DNA from 2 places in the Neobacillus canaveralius genome. Region 2 is predicted to be linked to the other one. Evidence: a T-box and tRNA genes for the amino acid it is inferred to sense, from the RefSeq annotation. Region 2 holds a T-box; the other holds one or more tRNA genes.
What was found. A T-box is a leader RNA that pairs with one kind of tRNA and senses whether it is charged. The one in region 2 lies ahead of ileS (isoleucine--tRNA ligase), so its partner is inferred to be a tRNA-Ile.

Region 1: it has a tRNA-Ile gene. The T-box ahead of ileS (isoleucine--tRNA ligase) is inferred to sense a tRNA for this amino acid. The anticodon was not compared.

What each region holds. Positions count from the first base shown of each region.
Region 1 is NZ_JBDFLL010000001.1:5,484,837-5,489,888, reverse strand. It holds rRNA gene ABC255_RS26925 (23S ribosomal RNA) at 1-75, shown strand, start outside; rRNA gene rrf (5S ribosomal RNA) at 152-267, shown strand; tRNA gene ABC255_RS26915 (tRNA-Glu) at 309-383, shown strand; tRNA gene ABC255_RS26910 (tRNA-Val) at 451-526, shown strand; tRNA gene ABC255_RS26905 (tRNA-Met) at 542-618, shown strand; tRNA gene ABC255_RS26900 (tRNA-His) at 666-741, shown strand; tRNA gene ABC255_RS26895 (tRNA-Gln) at 759-833, shown strand; tRNA gene ABC255_RS26890 (tRNA-Gly) at 848-921, shown strand; tRNA gene ABC255_RS26885 (tRNA-Ile) at 927-1,000, shown strand; gene ABC255_RS26880 (nitroreductase family protein) at 1,292-2,125, shown strand; gene ABC255_RS26875 (SRPBCC family protein) at 2,154-2,624, shown strand; gene ABC255_RS26870 (hypothetical protein) at 2,695-2,889, opposite strand; gene ABC255_RS26865 (cytochrome c oxidase assembly protein) at 3,110-3,898, opposite strand; gene ABC255_RS26860 (DUF2243 domain-containing protein) at 3,899-4,378, opposite strand; gene dapA (4-hydroxy-tetrahydrodipicolinate synthase) at 4,543-5,052, opposite strand, start outside.
Region 2 is NZ_JBDFLL010000001.1:4,571,077-4,584,628, forward strand. It holds gene ABC255_RS22260 (solute carrier family 23 protein) at 1-325, opposite strand, end outside; gene pyrR (bifunctional pyr operon transcriptional regulator/uracil phosphoribosyltransferase PyrR) at 485-1,027, opposite strand; gene ABC255_RS22270 (RluA family pseudouridine synthase) at 1,205-2,116, opposite strand; gene lspA (signal peptidase II) at 2,088-2,579, opposite strand; gene ABC255_RS22280 (TraR/DksA C4-type zinc finger protein) at 2,659-2,955, opposite strand; gene ileS (isoleucine--tRNA ligase) at 3,101-5,872, opposite strand; T-box leader at 5,948-6,188, opposite strand; gene ABC255_RS22290 (DivIVA domain-containing protein) at 6,239-6,754, opposite strand; gene ABC255_RS22295 (YlmH family RNA-binding protein) at 6,847-7,620, opposite strand; gene ABC255_RS22300 (YggT family protein) at 7,651-7,914, opposite strand; gene ABC255_RS22305 (cell division protein SepF) at 7,921-8,355, opposite strand; gene ABC255_RS22310 (YggS family pyridoxal phosphate-dependent enzyme) at 8,357-9,043, opposite strand; gene pgeF (peptidoglycan editing factor PgeF) at 9,040-9,864, opposite strand; gene ABC255_RS22320 (YlmC/YmxH family sporulation protein) at 9,937-10,206, opposite strand; gene sigG (RNA polymerase sporulation sigma factor SigG) at 10,306-11,085, opposite strand; gene sigE (RNA polymerase sporulation sigma factor SigE) at 11,247-11,966, opposite strand; gene spoIIGA (sigma-E processing peptidase SpoIIGA) at 12,012-12,950, opposite strand; gene ftsZ (cell division protein FtsZ) at 13,393-13,552, opposite strand, start outside.

The sequences.
Region 1 (5,052 bases), 910 kb from region 2:
AGGTTGATAGGTCAGAGGTGGAAGCGTGGTAACATGTGGAGCTGACTGATACTAATCGTTCGAGGACTTAACCAATTTTTTAAGGCGAACTCGTTTTACAAACTTCTTCTGTATTATCTAGTTTTGAGGGAATGATACCTCAACAAAATAGTCTGGCAGCAATGGCGAGAAGGTCACACCCGTTCCCATACCGAACACGGAAGTTAAGCTTCTCAGCGCCGATGGTAGTTGGGACTTTGTCCCTGTGAGAGTAGGACGTTGCCAGGCAAGCCCCTATGGGGCAATTATTTTTTCGGATTTTTTGAGGAGGCCCCTTGGTCAAGTGGTTAAGACACCTCCCTTTCACGGAGGTAACACGGGTTCGAATCCCGTAGGGGTCACCATAGTTTTTTTCACGATAGTGAAAAATAACTTTCCTTTCGCGCTAACGGAAATAACCTATTATCAATTGGAGGATTAGCTCAGCTGGGAGAGCATCTGCCTTACAAGCAGAGGGTCGGCGGTTCGATCCCGTCATCCTCCACCATATAGTTTTTACTATCGCGGGGTGGAGCAGTCTGGTAGCTCGTCGGGCTCATAACCCGAAGGTCGCAGGTTCAAATCCTGTCCCCGCAACCAATTTAATTTAAAGGTTTAGTTAGTTAAACCTCAACTATATAATTTTGGCGGTTGTGGCGAAGTGGTTAACGCACCTGATTGTGGTTCAGGCATTCGTGGGTTCGATTCCCATCAGTCGCCCCATTTTATTTTCCTAATATTGGGCTATAGCCAAGCGGTAAGGCATCGCACTTTGACTGCGACATGCGTTGGTTCAAATCCAGCTAGCCCAGCCATTTTATTTTTATACGCGGGTGTAGTTTAGTGGTAAAACCTCAGCCTTCCAAGCTGATGTTGTGAGTTCGATTCTCATCACCCGCTCCAATTAAGGGCCTATAGCTCAGCTGGTTAGAGCGCACGCCTGATAAGCGTGAGGTCGATGGTTCGAGTCCATTTAGGCCCATAAATATTTTAAAAGAGTGATTGCTATTAATAGTAATCGCTCTTTTTTTGCTTTTATATTTCTACCTCTATTCGTAACCAAAGACGTCAATTATTCGGGTTGAAGGGAACGAATAGCCATTATAATAAAAGTTTACATATTTTTATTAAAGTTAAAGTCAATGTATTATTTGTAGGAGAAGATCGTGAATGGTTACAATAAGAGTGGGATATCAATTAGGGGCTTGGCACTAAAAAATGTGTTCACAGAAAGGGGGGTTCTATGATTTTTGATAAGTCGATAATAGAAACCATGAAAAAACGCCAATCGGTTCGAAACTTTGGTACTCAACACATCAAAGATTCTCATGCTAATAGAATTAACGAATACATAAGCAATGAAGACAACTTAGTTGGACCATTTGGGGGTAAGGGAAGAGTCGAGTTCATACAGGTAACCAACAATGTAAGTGATAAAGGTATTAAGCTAGGCACATACGGATTTATTAAAAATCCACAGGCATATTTGGCAGGAGTAGCACAAAACAGTAAATACTCTCTTGTTGAGTTTGCGTACACCTTTCAAAAAATAGTTGTCTGGTTAACGGAGTTAGAAATCGGTACTTGCTGGATGGGCGGTACATTCAACCGAAATTCGTTTGAACAGGAAATCCGGCTAGAGGATGGAGAGTTTATCCCCTGCATAACACCAATCGGCTACCCGAACCAAAAACAACGGGTTTTTGATAAGGCACTCCGGTATGTTGTAAAAGCCGATAATAAAAAACCATGGGATAAGCTATTTTATGATTCCACATTTGACGTGCCATTGAACAAAGAAAATGCAGGATTACTTGAAATACCAATTGAAATGGTTAGGATTGGACCTTCTGCATCTAATAAACAGCCTTGGCGACTTCTATTATCTAGCGATAAAAAGGTCTGCCATTTTTACATTGAGCATACACCGAATTATAGTTCGAAATTAGGATATGATATGCAGCTTTTAGATATGGGAATTGCCATGTGTCAGTTTGAATTAGCCTGTAAGGAATTAGATATTAAAGGACGATGGAGTGTGGAAAAACCATCCTTACTTCTCCCAAATGAGCAAACCGAGTATATTGTCAGCTGGAAAATCCATTAAAATGAAAGCAAGAATGGAGTAAGTAGAAATGCCTGTTATCGAGCATAAGCTGTTTATAAATGCGCCAATAGAGGTTTGTTTTGATCTTGCCAGGGATGTCAATGTTCATACTCAAACTACCTTTAAAACAAAGGAAAGAGCTGTTGGAGGTGTAACAAAGGGACTGTTGGAGGAAGGTGACAGTGTAACTTGGGAAGCTGTACACTTTGGTATTAAACAAAGGTTAACCTCAAGAGTAATCTTTATGGAAAAGCCTCATAGTTTTGTGGATGTAATGGTAAAGGGTGCGTTCAAGTCATTCATTCATATCCACCAGTTTATTGAAGAAGAAAAAGGAACGACAATGATCGATCATTTTCAATATAAGTCACGTTTTGGTCCTCTCGGAATCTTAATTGATAAATTGCTTCTTGAAGAATACATGAGAAGATTTATTGAAATTCGTGCAATAGAACTAAAGAAAATAGCAGAAATAAAAACTAATCAAACGTTTGATTAAATGGGTTGAGACCTTTACATATCAGCGCTTTAGAAGAATTAATCAAACGTTTAATTAACATAATAAAAATTTAGAAATTATGACTTTGATAATCAACTTTTCTTTTTTCAATATCCATAGCCGATACAATATATGCAAATCCATTCATTAAAAAGTAAATAACATTGGATTGTACCCGATCAGTTTCTCCTAAATAAGTATTTAAGATAATGACGACAGAGTATAAAACCACAAAAAATAGAGCGATTTTATTAAAGATTACCATTTAAACAACTCCTTTTTTAGGATACTTAGTTTATCATATTTTCGTTGAGCTAAACTTATGCAGGGCAAGAGGTATTTGGGATGGTTTCTCAGTAGCTTCTAACCTTTAATAATTTCCATGATAGACAAGTTGGGTAAATTTTATAAATCGAGCAATAAAAAACCTGTATTGAAGATACTTTGTTCATCGATACAGTTTTTTTGTGTACATAAGATTATGTTTATTGACTTATTGATACAGAGGTTCGTGGCCGTGCGGCTTTATACCATTGTTGGCAAAAAAAGAATATCAAGACAACTTCTACAATATCCCCGCCGTAATACATGATCATTCCTCCCATTTGGGCTTGTTCAATCGGTACACCAGCTGGAGGATAAGCATAAATGTACTTTGAAAGGATGCCATGGGCCGCTAACGATAGGATTAGCACAATACCACGTAAAATAAAACTATACCGGTGCGGTGTCGGATCAATATAGATAATTGAAATGGTATAGAGATATCCTGCTAAGAATATATGAAGATGGACAATTATATGAAGAAGGGCATAGTGATGCATCGCCGAGTACAGTTCTGTCGTATATAAAACTGTTAAGCCTCCAATATTGAGTATCGAGGCGACAACCGGATTACAATAAATCCCAACTGGGAAACTCTTTAACACACGAGATAGTTTTCTAGCGTGGCTAACACTTAGTGTTCTCATCAGAAGAGTCATTGGAGCAGCATGTGCCAGAAGAAGAGGCGCAAGCATTCCAAGGAACAAATGACCAACCATATGTGCAATGAAATTTTCATGAGAAAGGTTGGCGACAGGACCTATTAGTGCAACGGCAGCAGAAAGAACTCCGGATACCCAGCAGATGTATCGGTAAATTGACCATTGTTTATGACGTTGGTTTGAGACTAATCCTAATAGGAGATAAATCAGGATAGCTAAGACAAAGGGGAGAGCCAAAAGAAGTTCGTTCTGCAGCTCACTGCCATGATGGACATGGTGATGTTTCATTTAGGCTGTACCTTCCATCACTATTGCTTTCTGGCCAGTCCTAGAAACGATGATTAACCCAGCGATTACCATGATAGCCGCCAGTATGTTCCATACCCAATCATAAGGCGTAATTTCCACGTTATAACGAATTTGATGGATCCTCAATAATTTATGTTGAACCGTACCATCGAATAAATTAAACCCGCCTCCGCCTAAAAGAAATCCTCCAATCCATCTCTTTGGCCACCAAGCATTTCTTCGACGGAGATCGGAAATCAAAAATGCCCCAGCAACCGTTGAGAACCAGCTAAATGCGTGAAAAACTCCATCAGATACCAGTCCAATATCAGGGGTAGATTTATCATAAAAATGATGCCAGTGGAGGATCTGGTGGAAAACAGCCTCATCGATAAAAGCGACAAAACCGATCCCTAGTAAACAACCCGACAAAAGATTTCGTCCTAAGAAGTTCAAACGCTCATTATGAATATTAGTCATCTGATTTTCTCCCCCTATTCCAATTTTTACCTAACTATTAGTTTATCCTGACGCAATTAATTCCAAACCATAGGAATAGGGATTATAAGGCGAATGGTAATATTTGAGTATTAATTTTTAGAAAAAAAAACCTGCCCCACAGAGGGGCAGGAATGACAATCAGATTATACCAACGAGTCGATTGGCAGGACTTCTTGCAGCGCACTTTTTTCATCATCATTTAAAGGAATCATTGGCAGGCGGACATCTCCAACCTGGACACCTTGTATATTTAATGCGGCCTTTACAGGAGTAGGGTTTGGTGCCATAAATAATGCTTTCATAATTGGAAGAAGGCTGCGATGTAAAACGGCTGCTTCTTGGACGCGCCCGTTTTTAAACAGTGTGACCATTTCCTGCATTTGATTGCCAATGACATGCGAAGCAACGGAAACAACACCTGCACCGCCGATTGCTAGAACTGGTAGGGTTAGTCCATCATCCCCGCTGTACAAAGTGAATGTATCTGGAGTACGGCTAATGATTTCTGTCATCGCATCTAGATTGCCGCTTGCTTCTTTTACTGCCACAATATTACTACTAATTTCAGAGAGGCGGACAATGGTCTCAACAGAGATGTTTACGGCACAGCGTCCGGGAATATTATAAAGCATTACTGGTAACGAAGTAGCTTC
Region 2 (13,552 bases):
CTAAAGCGACAATACCGTATACAAGACCTGCCATGAAGGAACCGATCATGGCACCACCTGGTCCGGCTGTTGCTTTTGCAGCAATGACAGGAGCAATAAAAGCAAAGGAGGAACCAAGATATGCTGGCACCTGCCATTTTGTAATCATTAAGAAAGCGAGTGTTCCTAAACCACTTGATATTAATGCAATGGCTGGACTTAATCCAACAAGATATGGAACAAGAATTGTTGCTCCAAACATTGCGAATAAATGTTGTAAGCTTAAAGTAAGCCATTGCGCAGGATTTGGTCTCTGATTTACGTCTAGGATGGGTTTGTTGTTCATTTTCTTCTCCTCCACAATCTTTCTATTATTATGTCTGTGTTTTCTAATAAAAAACCCTCTTTGTCCACGAGTGTACAAAGAGGGTATGGAAATGCCAGCTTTAATGATGGCATACTCCCCTTTGTCAGCCTCACAGGACTGCAATTAAAGGGTTACTATTTAGTTTTCAAAGATACTTACTTGGTCAACCTTATCGACATCCTCTAATTCAACGACTACCTTTTCACTGCTCGAAGTTGGGATGTTTTTTCCAACATAATCTGCTCGAATCGGCAGCTCGCGGTGACCGCGGTCAACCAACACAGCCAGTTGTATCGACGAGGGACGACCAAGATCCATGACGGCATCGAGTCCTGCTCTTACGGTTCTGCCTGTATATAAAACATCGTCAACGAGAATTACTTTTTTATCTGTCAATTCCACTGGAATATCTGACCCCTTCACGAGAGGTTCCTGATCATCTGTTTTTTTGGTTAAATCATCCCGGTAAAGGGTAATGTCCAATTCACCAACAGGTATCGGTTTTCCTTCAATTTCTTCGATTTTTGCAGCAAGTCTTTCTGCAATGAATATTCCCCTAGTTCGGATACCTACAAGCACACAATTTTCAATCCCTTTATTCTTTTCAATGATTTGGTGGGCAATTCTTGTTAATGCTCTTCCAATTGCTTGTGCGTCTAATACTACTGCTTTTTGATTCACTCATCTCACCCGCCTGGTATAATAAAAAAACCTCTCACGCTTTCGAGGTGAGAGGTACAAGAGTTTTAGGTAAGGGCATAGGTATCCCAACCAAAATATCCGTTCCTTCTCAGCCTCACTGGACTGATTTAAAGGCATATTCAACTGTTGTTATCGTACTTTAATTCGACAAATATGTCAACGATTATTTCGCAATTGCTCTACTAACTCTTCAAATTCTTTAGGCAGCGCCGCTTCGAATTCTAGGTATTCGTTGGTTCTAGGGTGGTTAAATCCAAGGATTCCTGCATGTAATGCTTGTCCATTAATATCCAATGTTTTCTTTGGACCATACTTTGGGTCACCTGCGAGCGGATAGCCAATGTATTTCATATGAACACGAATTTGGTGAGTCCTGCCTGTCTCCAGCTGGCACTCCACAAACGTAAAATCCTTAAACCGCTCAATCACATGGAAATGAGTAACAGCATGCTTCCCATTATCGACCACGGTCATACTTTGGCGATCTTTTGTATCTCTTCCAAGCGGCGCATCGATCGTTCCAAAATCGTGCGGAATAACTCCATGAACGATGGCTCTATACTTCCGAGTAACGGTTTTTTCTACTAATTGGTTTACAAGCTTTTCATGGGCCATGTCATTTTTAGCCACCATTAATAGACCAGAAGTGTCTTTATCAATACGATGAACGATACCGGGTCTTAAAACACCATTTATTCCTGATAAATCCTTACAATGAGCCATTAATCCATTAACAAGTGTTCCTGTTAAATGTCCAGGTGCTGGATGAACCACCATCCCGCTTGGTTTATTAACCACTAAAACATCTTTATCTTCAAAATAAATATCTAAATCCATTTCTTCCGGAATTACATCAAGTAATTCTGGATCTGGGATCGTAATCTCGATTTCATCATTCATACTGCATTTGTAATTCGTTTTAATTGTTTGTCCATTTACCAGGACGTTTCCTTCTTTAATCCATTGCTGAACCTGAGTTCTTGACCATTCTTCATCTAAAGTTGAAATAACTTTATCAATCCGGTCTCCCTTTTGTTGTTCAAGAATGGTGTGTACCATTTTCTCCATATGATTTCTCCTTTGTTTCACGCTCATCACGCAGCATTTGAATCATTAATAATACCACGCCAATGACTAAAGCCGAATCCGCAATATTAAAAACTGGGAAGTTATAATTGAAAATATACGTATGAATAAAATCAACAACTTCTTTACGAAGTAAGCGGTCGATAAAATTACCGATTGCGCCTCCCAGCATAAATGCCAGGGAAACACCTAACAGCCACTTACCTTTTGCTTCTTTTTGAATGTAATAAATGATCGCAATTATTACTATAGCGGTAATCACATAGAAGAACCACATTTGTCCTTGTAATATCCCCCATGCTGCCCCCCGATTTCGGTGAGAAGTAATATACAAAAAGTCTCCAATAATTGGTATACTTTCACCAAGATACATTTTTGTGACAATCAGCCATTTTGTCACTTGGTCCAATAGTATAATAAAAATTGCGATTAAATAATAAACCACTAAGGAATACCCCCATCTCACACGTTGACTTTACTCCTTAGCATTTTAGCATAATCTTCATCTAAACGACAATGTAACGCTAGAAAATCGTGGAATTAATTGGTTTCCGATAAAAATACTCTAAAATCTCTGAATCCCTAGAGGTTTTAATCGTCGGCATTATTTTCAAAAGATATTCGGGTATCGGTTCCCCTGAAGTTTCACAATGTCCAAAATTACCTTCTTCTAACTTTTGCATCGCAATTGTAATATCCTCTAATTCATCCTCTAACACCGTGACAATCCATTCATTTTTCTGCTTATTTCTCAATGATCTAACTATTTCTAATTGTGTTTTACGGAGTTCCCAAAACAGCTCTTCCTGCATTGCATTCATAGTTGTAACCTCCGTTAAGTCATTTCTTATATTATCTCCGTAGAAATTGGTCTGACCCGGGAAAACATTTGACATCCACAACAACAATTAACGGAAAAGGTTAAATAATGAAAAAAACCCATGAAATAATCATGGGGATTTTCTTTTAGGCTAAATGTGTATAGTTTCCTTTAACGACTTCTGCACAACGAGGACAAAGTGTAGGGTGCTCTGTATCCTTACCAACTTCAGGTGTAACAACCCAGCATCGTTCACAGGTTTCACCTTCCGCTTTGGTGACAACAATTGCAGCTGTGTCCAATTTAATTGCATTTTCAGGTGCTTGATCATAGCTTCCTGCAACTTCAAAACCAGAGATGATAAATAATTGCTGCACATTCTCTTGGATAGAGTCTAGTAAGGATTTCGTATTTTCATTCACATATAAAGAAACCTTTGCAGTTAATGATTTACCAATAACCTTTTGATTTCTAGCTTCTTCGAGTGCTTTTAAGACATCATCACGCAGCTTCATGAAAGAAGTCCACTTTTCTTCTAATGCCTTTGCATTATCTAGTTCCTTGTATTCTGGCATATCTGTTAACTGAACACTTTCCTCTGTAACTGCAGGAATGAATTTCCAAACTTCATCTGCTGTATGAGGAAGAATCGGTGTAACAAGCTTTGTTAATGCAACTAAAGAATCATAAAGAACCGTTTGAATCGCACGTCGCTCAGGGTTGTTAACTGACTCAATATAAAGAACATCTTTAGCAAAATCAAGATAGAATGCACTTAAATCAAGGGTACAGAAATTATTAACTGCATGATAAATTCCCGCGAACTCGTAATTCTCATAAGCATTTAAAGAATATTTGATCAGCTTATTTAATTTTACGAGCATAAATTGATCAACTTCACGAAGGTTTTCATATGAAACACGATCACTTGCAGGATTAAAGTCGGACAAGTTACCAAGCAAGAAACGGAAGGTGTTACGGATTTTCCGATAAACCTCTGCAACCTGCTTTAAAATAGCATCGGATACACGAACATCTGCTTGATAATCAACAGAAGCCACCCAAAGTCTTAGAATATCTGCTCCTAATTGTTTCATTACCTTCTCCGGAACAACAACATTTCCTAATGATTTACTCATTTTTCTACCTTCACCATCCAGGGCAAATCCATGGCTAAGTACACCTTTATAAGGAGCTTTCCCTGTTACTGCAACAGCAGTTGAAAGTGAAGAGTTAAACCAACCGCGATATTGATCTGATCCTTCAAGATATAAATCCGCCGGACGTACTAAGTCTTCTCTTTCTAAGAGAACAGCTTGGTGAGATGAACCTGAATCGAACCATACATCCATGATATCTGTTTCTTTTGTGAACAATCCATTAGGGCTTCCTGGATGTGTAAAGCCTTCCGGCAGAAGGTCTTTTGCTTCTCGCTCAAACCAAATATTTGAACCCAATTCACGGAACAAGCCTGAAACATGTTCAATTGTTTCATCCGTAATGATTTCTTCTCCATTTTCAGCATAAAACACTGGGATTGGAACTCCCCACACACGTTGGCGTGAAATACACCAGTCGCCGCGGTCACGGACCATATTAAATAATCGTGTTTCACCCCATGCTGGTACCCACTTTGTTTCTTTAACTGCTTCAAGCAAGTCATCGCGGAAGTCTTTTATCGATGCGAACCATTGTGCTGTAGCTCTAAAGATTACAGGCTTTTTAGTTCTCCAATCATGGGGATAGGAGTGTGTGATAAACGAAAGCTTCAGAAGAGCCCCTGCTTCTTCTAAAGCTTGAGCAATTGGCTTATTCGCACTATCGTAAAATAATCCTTCGAAACCTGGTGCTTCACTCGTCATTACACCTTTATCATCTACTGGGCAAAGTACTTCAAGTCCATACTTTTGACCAACATGGAAGTCATCCTCCCCGTGTCCTGGAGCTGTGTGAACGCATCCTGTTCCAGCATCTGTTGTGACATGTTCACCTAACATTACTAAGGAGTCACGATCATATAATGGATGTGCTGAAAGGATATTCTCTAGTTCATTTCCTTGTACCTTTTGAACAACAGTCACATCTTCCCAGCCTATTTCTTTTGTTACTGCTTCTAGAAGTGCTTCCGCCACTAAGTATTTGTTTCCATTCGTTTCAACAACTACATAGGTTAGGTCTGGATGAACTGAAATACCTAAATTTGCAGGAATCGTCCAAGGTGTAGTCGTCCAGATGACAATTTGGACGTCCGAATTAAGAACACCTTTTCCATCTTTTACTTTAAAGCCTACATAGATTGAAGGTGACTTTTTATCTTGATATTCAATTTCAGCTTCAGCAAGAGCTGATTCACTTGAAGGGGACCAATATACAGGCTTAAGACCTTTATAAATATAGCCCTTTTTTGCCATCTCTCCAAAGACTTTAATCTGCTGAGCTTCGTATTCCGGCTTTAGTGTGATATAAGGGTTTTCCCAATCACCACGTACACCGATTCGTTTAAATTGTTCACGCTGATTGCTTACTTGTTCAAGGGCATATTTTGTACATAGCTGACGGAATTCTGCTACCGTCATCTCTTTCCGTTTTACTCCCTTATTTGTTAGTGCCTGCTCGATTGGCAAACCATGTGTATCCCAGCCTGGAACATATGGTGCATTAAAGCCATTCATTGATTTAAAGCGAACAATCATGTCTTTTAATACTTTGTTTAAGGCATGACCCATATGAATATCGCCATTAGCATATGGAGGTCCATCATGGAGTACAAACATTGGACGTCCTGCAGTACGCTCCTGAACCTTTTTGTAAATATTCATTTCTTCCCATTTTGCCTGAATTTCAGGTTCTCTTTGTGGGAGATTGCCACGCATAGGAAATTCAGTTTTTGGCATTAATAACGTATCTTTATATTCCATTTTCTTATTCCTCCTGTACATACTCATCATAAACAGAATTGCCAATAGACAAATAAAAAAACCCTCTCATCCCATAAAAGGGACGAGAAGGTTTTATTCCCGCGGTACCACCCTGATAAATAGTACAAAAGTGTACTATCCTCTTTAAGATTCGTAACGTGAATAACCCGCCATAACTTATTCCTCTAATTATAAGAGTTTCAGTTTGGGACTCAAGGGTGATCTTCCAATTTCTCACTTTTCCCAGGCTTCCACCCTCCCTGGTTCGCTATCAAAAGTTTTTAAGAAATTGTACTGTCCCTCTCATTGTCATTACCATTCTTTATTTACCTGTTAAAAAATTATATGCGAAATAATACCAGTTCGTCAAGCTAAGGAATCTTCTTCTTCGTGGATTTTTAATTCTGTTGCATCTACTTCATATTCTAATAAATGATCCCAATCGTCTGTATTAAGCATATCTAACTGAGCTTCAATCAACATTTTAAATCGTGTACGGAATACTTTTGATTGCTTCTTCAAATCCTCGATCTCAAGAGCAATTTTTCTAGCTTTTGAAAGCGACTCGTTGACAATACGGTCAGCATTCTTTTCTGCTTCCTTGATAATGAGTTTGGCTTCCTTTTGAGCATTACGTTTTACGTCTTCTCCTGCTTCTTGTGCAATAATAATTGACTTGTTTAAAGTTTCTTCAATATTAACAAAATGACCCAGACGGTCCTTCATTTCATTTAAACGTTCTTCTATTTCTTTCTTTTCACGTAGGACTAATTCATAATCCTTAATGACTTGGTCCAAAAATTCATTTACCTCGTCCTCATCGTAACCACGAAACCCTTTATTAAATTCTTTATTGTGAATATCTAACGGCGTTAACGGCATGATGCCACCTCCAAGAATCTATCTTATGTATGTATCTAGTGTATAAAGCAATTATTCGACAATGTTTTCGAAAATCCTGCAAAAAAATAAAATTATTTTTGCTTTCCGACAACTATTCGCCATTTATCTTTTTTTGTTCTTCCTTCAATGGACAAAATTTTTACTCTGCCGTGTCCTCTGACTGACAATAGATCACCTTCTGCACATTCAAAAGAGACATTTTCTTTAGATGTCCAGTTTACTTTTACTAACCCTTGTTGGATAAAGAGCTGTGATTTTTGTCTAGAGATATTATGAATACCAGAAATAATGGTATCGAGCCTTAAGGAGGAAACAGTTGTGACCTGCTCCGCCCATAAATCGTCAGTCGTTATGGCCTCATCCAGGGACAGCTCTTTTAATCGAATAGAAGCTTTGCCAATCGATTCTAAATTATTTTTAATATAATCACTGATTTCTGCAGAAGCGAAAAACTGCACTCGTCCATCTTTCATTAATATGTCGCCAAATTTCCCACGTTTTAATCCAAGGGACATGAGTGAACCTAGAACTTGGGGGTGTTCGATCGTAACAAATTTAATAGGATAGTCGATTTCAAAGAGATTAATTTGAAATTCATCTTCAGCCGGTATCAGGTAATCCGGCATGACTAACGCTCTTTTTCTTTCACTCGCTGCAATCCCGCCAAAAAGCTGGTACTTTATATTTCCATTCTCACCTATTAAGACCTTTAAAATATGCTGCTCTCTTGGATCAAGAAAATCGGTCAGCTTTGCTGTATAGCTGGAATCAACATAATCTTTCCAATGTAATACTTGATCAATAAATTCCCGTTCCTCCGAGCGAAAATGCTGATAAATATTCATGTTTAACTCCTTGAGACTAGATAGGTTAAATTAAGAAATTAAGTTTTGTAAAACTATTAAGCCATTCGGGGCAAAAGATAGAACAAGGAAAGCTGCTAAAGGAGAAAGATCCATCATGCCAAGAGGTGGAATGATTTTTCTAAAAGGTTCTAGAAATGGCTCACATAATTTACCAAGAATAGCTCCAATCTGAGAGTCCCTCATATTTGGGAACCAAGATAAAAGGATATAGATGATCAGCATCCATTTATATATTCCAAGTAATTGGATCAAAACGTTAAAAATAATATCCATTTCTTTTTACCACCTTGTATCTTGATATTCTTGTTCCTTCACTAATTCAGAAATATTTCCAGAAATCTCCACATTGTCAGGAGTACATAAAAAGATACTGGAACCTATTTTTTGAATATCTCCACCTAATGCATAGACAGCTCCACTCAAAAAGTCGACGATTTGTCTTCCTTCCTCATGGTCAATACGCTGAAGATTTACAACAACTGCACGGCGGTTTTTTAAATGGTCGGTGATATCCTGGGCTTCTGCATATACTCTGGGTTCTACTAGAATTACTTTAGAAGCCTTTTGGACACTTTGCAAACTAACAACATTTTGAGGTTTTATAGACTGTTTTTGTGGCTTTATGGGTTCAACCTTTTCATCTTCAACCTGATTATTATCATCATAGTCATCATCTAAAAAGAAAAATGTTTTTAATTTCGATTTAATCGTCATTTTATTCCTCCTCACCAGCCACACCGACAAGTGCAGTTCCGATTCTTATCATCGTTGCTCCCTCTTCAATCGCGATTTCAAAATCATTTGACATCCCCATAGAAAGCTCTGTACAAGGGGCATAATCAAAATTATAATCTCTGATTTGATCACGAAGCTCTTTTAGCTTTCGAAAACAGGTTCGAAGCTGTTCTTCATCGTCCGTCAGCGGGGCCATTGTCATTAAACCTTCAATGCTAATATTCTCATATGCCCGAAGGTCTTTTATAAAATCGACTACATCCTCAGGAGATAAGCCATGCTTTGATTCTTCCTGTGAAACATTGACTTGGAGTAGGCATTTGATTTTTTTCACTGCACGTTTATTAATTTCCTCTGCTAATGAAATTCGATCTAAAGAGTGAATATATTCTACCTTGTCGATTATATTTTTAACTTTGCGAGTCTGCAGGGATCCGATAAAATGCCAGATGGGCTTGTCCCCTAAAACCTCCCACTTTTTTAAAAGCCCCTCATCACGGTTTTCACCTAGATTTATTATACCAGCTTCCAAGGCTTCATTCGCTCTATCAATACTGACATATTTGGTAACAGCAATCAGTTTCACCTCATCAGGAGTCCGATTTACCTTATAGCACGCTTTGCTTATTTGCTGACTGATATGTATGAGATTTTCTGCAACCTTCATTCGGAGGTCTCCTTCCATCCAATATAACTTAACATCCTTCCAGTTTTACCCTGGTCACGGCGATGAGAAAAAAATTTCGATTGGTCACAACTTGAACATAGTTTAGTCATTTGAATATTTTTTTCTGGGACACCGGCCTTAAGAAGAACGATTTTATTTAGTTCTCGCAAGTCTAATGTAAATTGACCTTCTTTTATTGTATTATATGGTTTTTTTTCGACATCTTCTAGAGTATTTTCTACAAAGTTAATTACATAATCATTAACAATATAACATTTTTCACATATAGATGGACCAATTACAGCAAAAATTTCATTAGGAGCTATTCCTTCTTCTCCCCATTTCTCTATCATTTTCCGCGCAATCTCATTTACTGTTCCCTTCCAGCCCGCATGTGCTGCACCAATCATCCGGTGGTTAGGAGAAATAAAAAAAAGAGGGACACAATCCGCATAACAAAGAGTTAATAAAATCCCCTCTTCATTCGTATAAAATCCATCGGTCCCTTTAAATGCACTGTCATAAGAATCTGAACCTTTACCACGGTCAGTCTTGGTAATTTTTCTAATTACGGTATCATGGGTCTGCTCAGCACCTACCCATGATTTCAACGGAAATTGAATAAGGTTAGCCAACTGATTCCGGTTAGAACAAACAGTATCCGTTTGATCCCCGACATGAAAACCCATATTGAAATTCTCATAAACTCCCGTACTGCTGCCGCCTTTTTTTGTTGTTATTCCAGCTTCTAGCCCAGGGTATTGTTCCATCCAATTTTTAATTGAAAAATATGATTGATGATTATATGCAAAAGGTTCCATACTCAACCTCATTTGTTTTTATCCTAGTTTACCATGAATACTTAAAATGGTCACCGTAGACCATGCACAGATCTATACTTCCATTTCTTCTGCTGGTCTCTCTTCAATCGCTTTGAATCGTACCAGTATTACATCTTGACCTATTTTAATAATGTTTTTCCACGGAATAACGATATCTTCTTCCCTGCCAAAAAAACCTAAAACTTTGCCATTTCCGGTAACGATAACTGCTTCAATTTTCCCTGTGCTAAGATTAATTTCGATATCACCAATATTCCCCAACTTTTTGCCATCAGCCACATTCACTACATCTTTAATCTGAAATTCTGATATTTTTACCATATCTCTCACTCCCGCCATTTTATCCTAATGAAAATATATGATTTGTTTCTTCAATATATCTGTAAATAACAGAAAAAAAAGCCGCCCGTATTGGACAGCTTAACTTTGAATATTTTTATTCATTTGTTTAATGGCTGCTTTTTCTAAACGTGAAACCTGCGCTTGTGAAATCCCAATTTCATCTGCTACTTCCATTTGTGTTTTACCCTGGAAGAATCGTTTTCTTAAAATTAACTTTTCCCGCTCATTTAAGCGGCGCATACCTTCTTTTAAGGCAATTTCTTCAATCCAATGAATATCTTTACTTCGTTCGTCGCTTAATTGGTCGACCACATAGATAGGGTCCCCGCCATCGTTATAAATTGGCTCAAACAATGATACAGGGTCTTGGATAGCATCTAGCGCAAATACTATTTCTTCATGTGGTACTTCTAATACTTTTGCAATCTCCTCAGCAGTTGGTTCCCGTGAAGTTTCACTCATTAATCGTTCCCTTACTTGTAATGCCTTATAAGCGATATCTCTTAAGGACCTTGAAACGCGAATAGGATTGTTATCGCGCAGGTACCTGCGTATTTCGCCAATAATCATTGGTACGGCATAAGTGGAAAACTTTACGTTTTGACTTAAATCAAAGTTATCAATCGATTTCATAAGCCCAATACAGCCAACCTGAAACAGATCATCAACAAACTCGCCTCGGTTGTTAAAGCGCTGAATGACACTTAAAACGAGTCGTAAATTTCCGTTGACGAGTTTTTCTCGTGCTGTAATATCGCCCTCTTGCATTTGCTTGAAGAGTAATCTCATTTCTTCATTTTTTAATACAGGAAGTTTTGATGTATCTACGCCACAAATTTCAACTTTATTTCGAGTCAATCCCTTTTCCCTCCTCATAGGAGTTGCTGTACAAAAAACAGTATCTCCTTGAGCAGGAAAAATATGCACATGTACATTTGATGGATTGACAGAGGAATGTCGAAAAATGCGGTAGAAACTATATTTTTACTGGTCTTTCAGTTAGAAAAATTTTCTTTTTTTTAGACCATTTTATTAAATTCTTTACGTAATCTTTTAATGATTCTTTTTTCTAGTCTCGAGATATATGATTGAGAAATCCCCAGCATATCGGCTACATCCTTCTGTGTTTTTTCTTCTCCATTGGTTAGTCCGAAGCGCAGCTCCATAATTTGCTTTTCCCTATCCGACAATTGGTGTAACGCTTTTGTTAATAATTTCCTATCTACATTAGCTTCTAAATCCTTTGTAATAATATCATCATCTGTGCCTAAAACATCGGATAATAATAATTCATTACCATCCCAATCGATATTTAATGGTTCATCAAAGGAAACTTCAGATCTGATTTTATTGTTTCTGCGCAAGTACATAAGAATTTCATTTTCAATACATCTGGAAGCATATGTAGCCAGTTTAATTTTCTTCTCAGGATTAAAAGTATTCACAGCTTTAATTAATCCAATGGTTCCAATACTTATTAAATCCTCAATATTAATTCCGGTATTTTCAAATTTCCTAGCGATATAGACAACAAGCCTCAGATTCCGTTCAATTAAAATCGATCTGGCTGCCTTATCACCACCTGGAAGCTTATTTAAAAGCAGCTCTTCTTCATCCTTGCTTAAAGGAGGCGGTAAAGCTTCGCTGCCGCCAATATAATAAACTTCATCACTTTTAATTCCTAATTTGATTAGTATCTTATACCAGTAATAGGATAAGCGAAGTCTCCATTTTTTCACGCAAGTTCCTCCTTCTAAATTCTGTTTTTTACGAGTATAGTATTATTAGCTTACTTTCACCGAATCATCATGCATCTTAGGTCCGGTGAGCATTTTGGGATGAACAATGCATTGAAAGGCATCATCGGCAGATAATTGCTGCATAGTAAACGAAACAAGACCTTTTTCGCATAAGTAACTCTCTCCTTTTTTATCAATAATAATTGAGTCAGGCTTTACAGCAACGATGAGCTGGTGCTCTTGTCCTACCACCCGGCATGGGACAATCCTTAGTCTATTTTGCCAATCAAGCGGAAACTCTTGGTCTCCTAGAATTAGAGATTCTGGATCTGCGGCCATTTTTATTATTGGTTCGGCCATGCCTTCTAGCATATTCTTAATAGAAACAAACATAACAGGAAGTTTTGATAATGGATCATAAAGCTGATTCCCGCTGTCGACTAGACCCTTAAAAGTAAAAGATTCGGTATTTATTTTTAAGGTGACATTTACGATTTGATCAAATTGAATTTTGGTCATTTCCATGCTCTCTATATTCCGTTTGGAAAAGTGCCAAGCAACTGGAAAACCTAGCAAAACAAATAGCCAACTAATTGGATCACCAAACCCAGTAACACTTGCAATCATAACTTTTGTTGACATCTCAGAATCAAATTGGACAAAATAGTGGGCTCCAATTAATGCTCCTCCAATGAGAAATGTAGTTACATAAAGTGTCATTAATGCCTTAATAAAAAAGGATAATCGTTTATATCCAAACACTATTAGAACCATGACCACCGAAAATAAAAGCTTTGAAATTGGGTGGTTAGAATAGGTATGTAATGGTGTAAACGACAATAATATGATTAGTGAACCAATAAAACCGCCTGCAATTATCCTCCATATTCGAATTTGTCTTTTTAAAAAAATGGCCGATAGATACAGGAGTAGGCTATCAAAGAACAGATTAAGGGCCCAAATAACATCTAAATATACCGACAACAAGCCTTCCCCCTTTTAATGTCAAAAGCATTTATTTGCTTTATGGATTATACATAAGGGTGTATTATCAATCTTTTCTATTAATCTGTTTAGGAAAAAGTATAACCTACTTTATGGGCTAAAGTGTGTCACTTTCTGTAATCAAAAAAACAGAAATTTTCACTATAAACAACGTATTTTGTCTAATTTCATTTTTGCATAAGGCTTCGTAAATGGGCCTGTTGATTTGTGCTCCACTAAGGAAAGCTTCTTTGAGTATTCACCGCAGGGACAGGCGGTGTTTGCCTGTCACGAGGCGCTTCGCTTTCCGCAGGCGGTTCGGGGAGCCTCCTGCAGGAGTCTCGCGCCTTCCGCACAAATCAACAGGGTTACAAAATCAATATTTCCCATTAACAAAGCCCACAAAAAAACATGGCCCTATTGGACCATGCCTTTTTTGTTATTATCTTCTACGGTTTCTATTGCGTAGGAAGGTTGGTATATCTAGTGTTTCCTCTTGAGGAGCATTGTTTTGACGTACTGGTTCTTGTGGTGCTTCTTCACGCTTTTGTTCTCGCTTTACAGCACTTAGTTGGGGCTTTGCTTGTCCAAATGCTGGACGA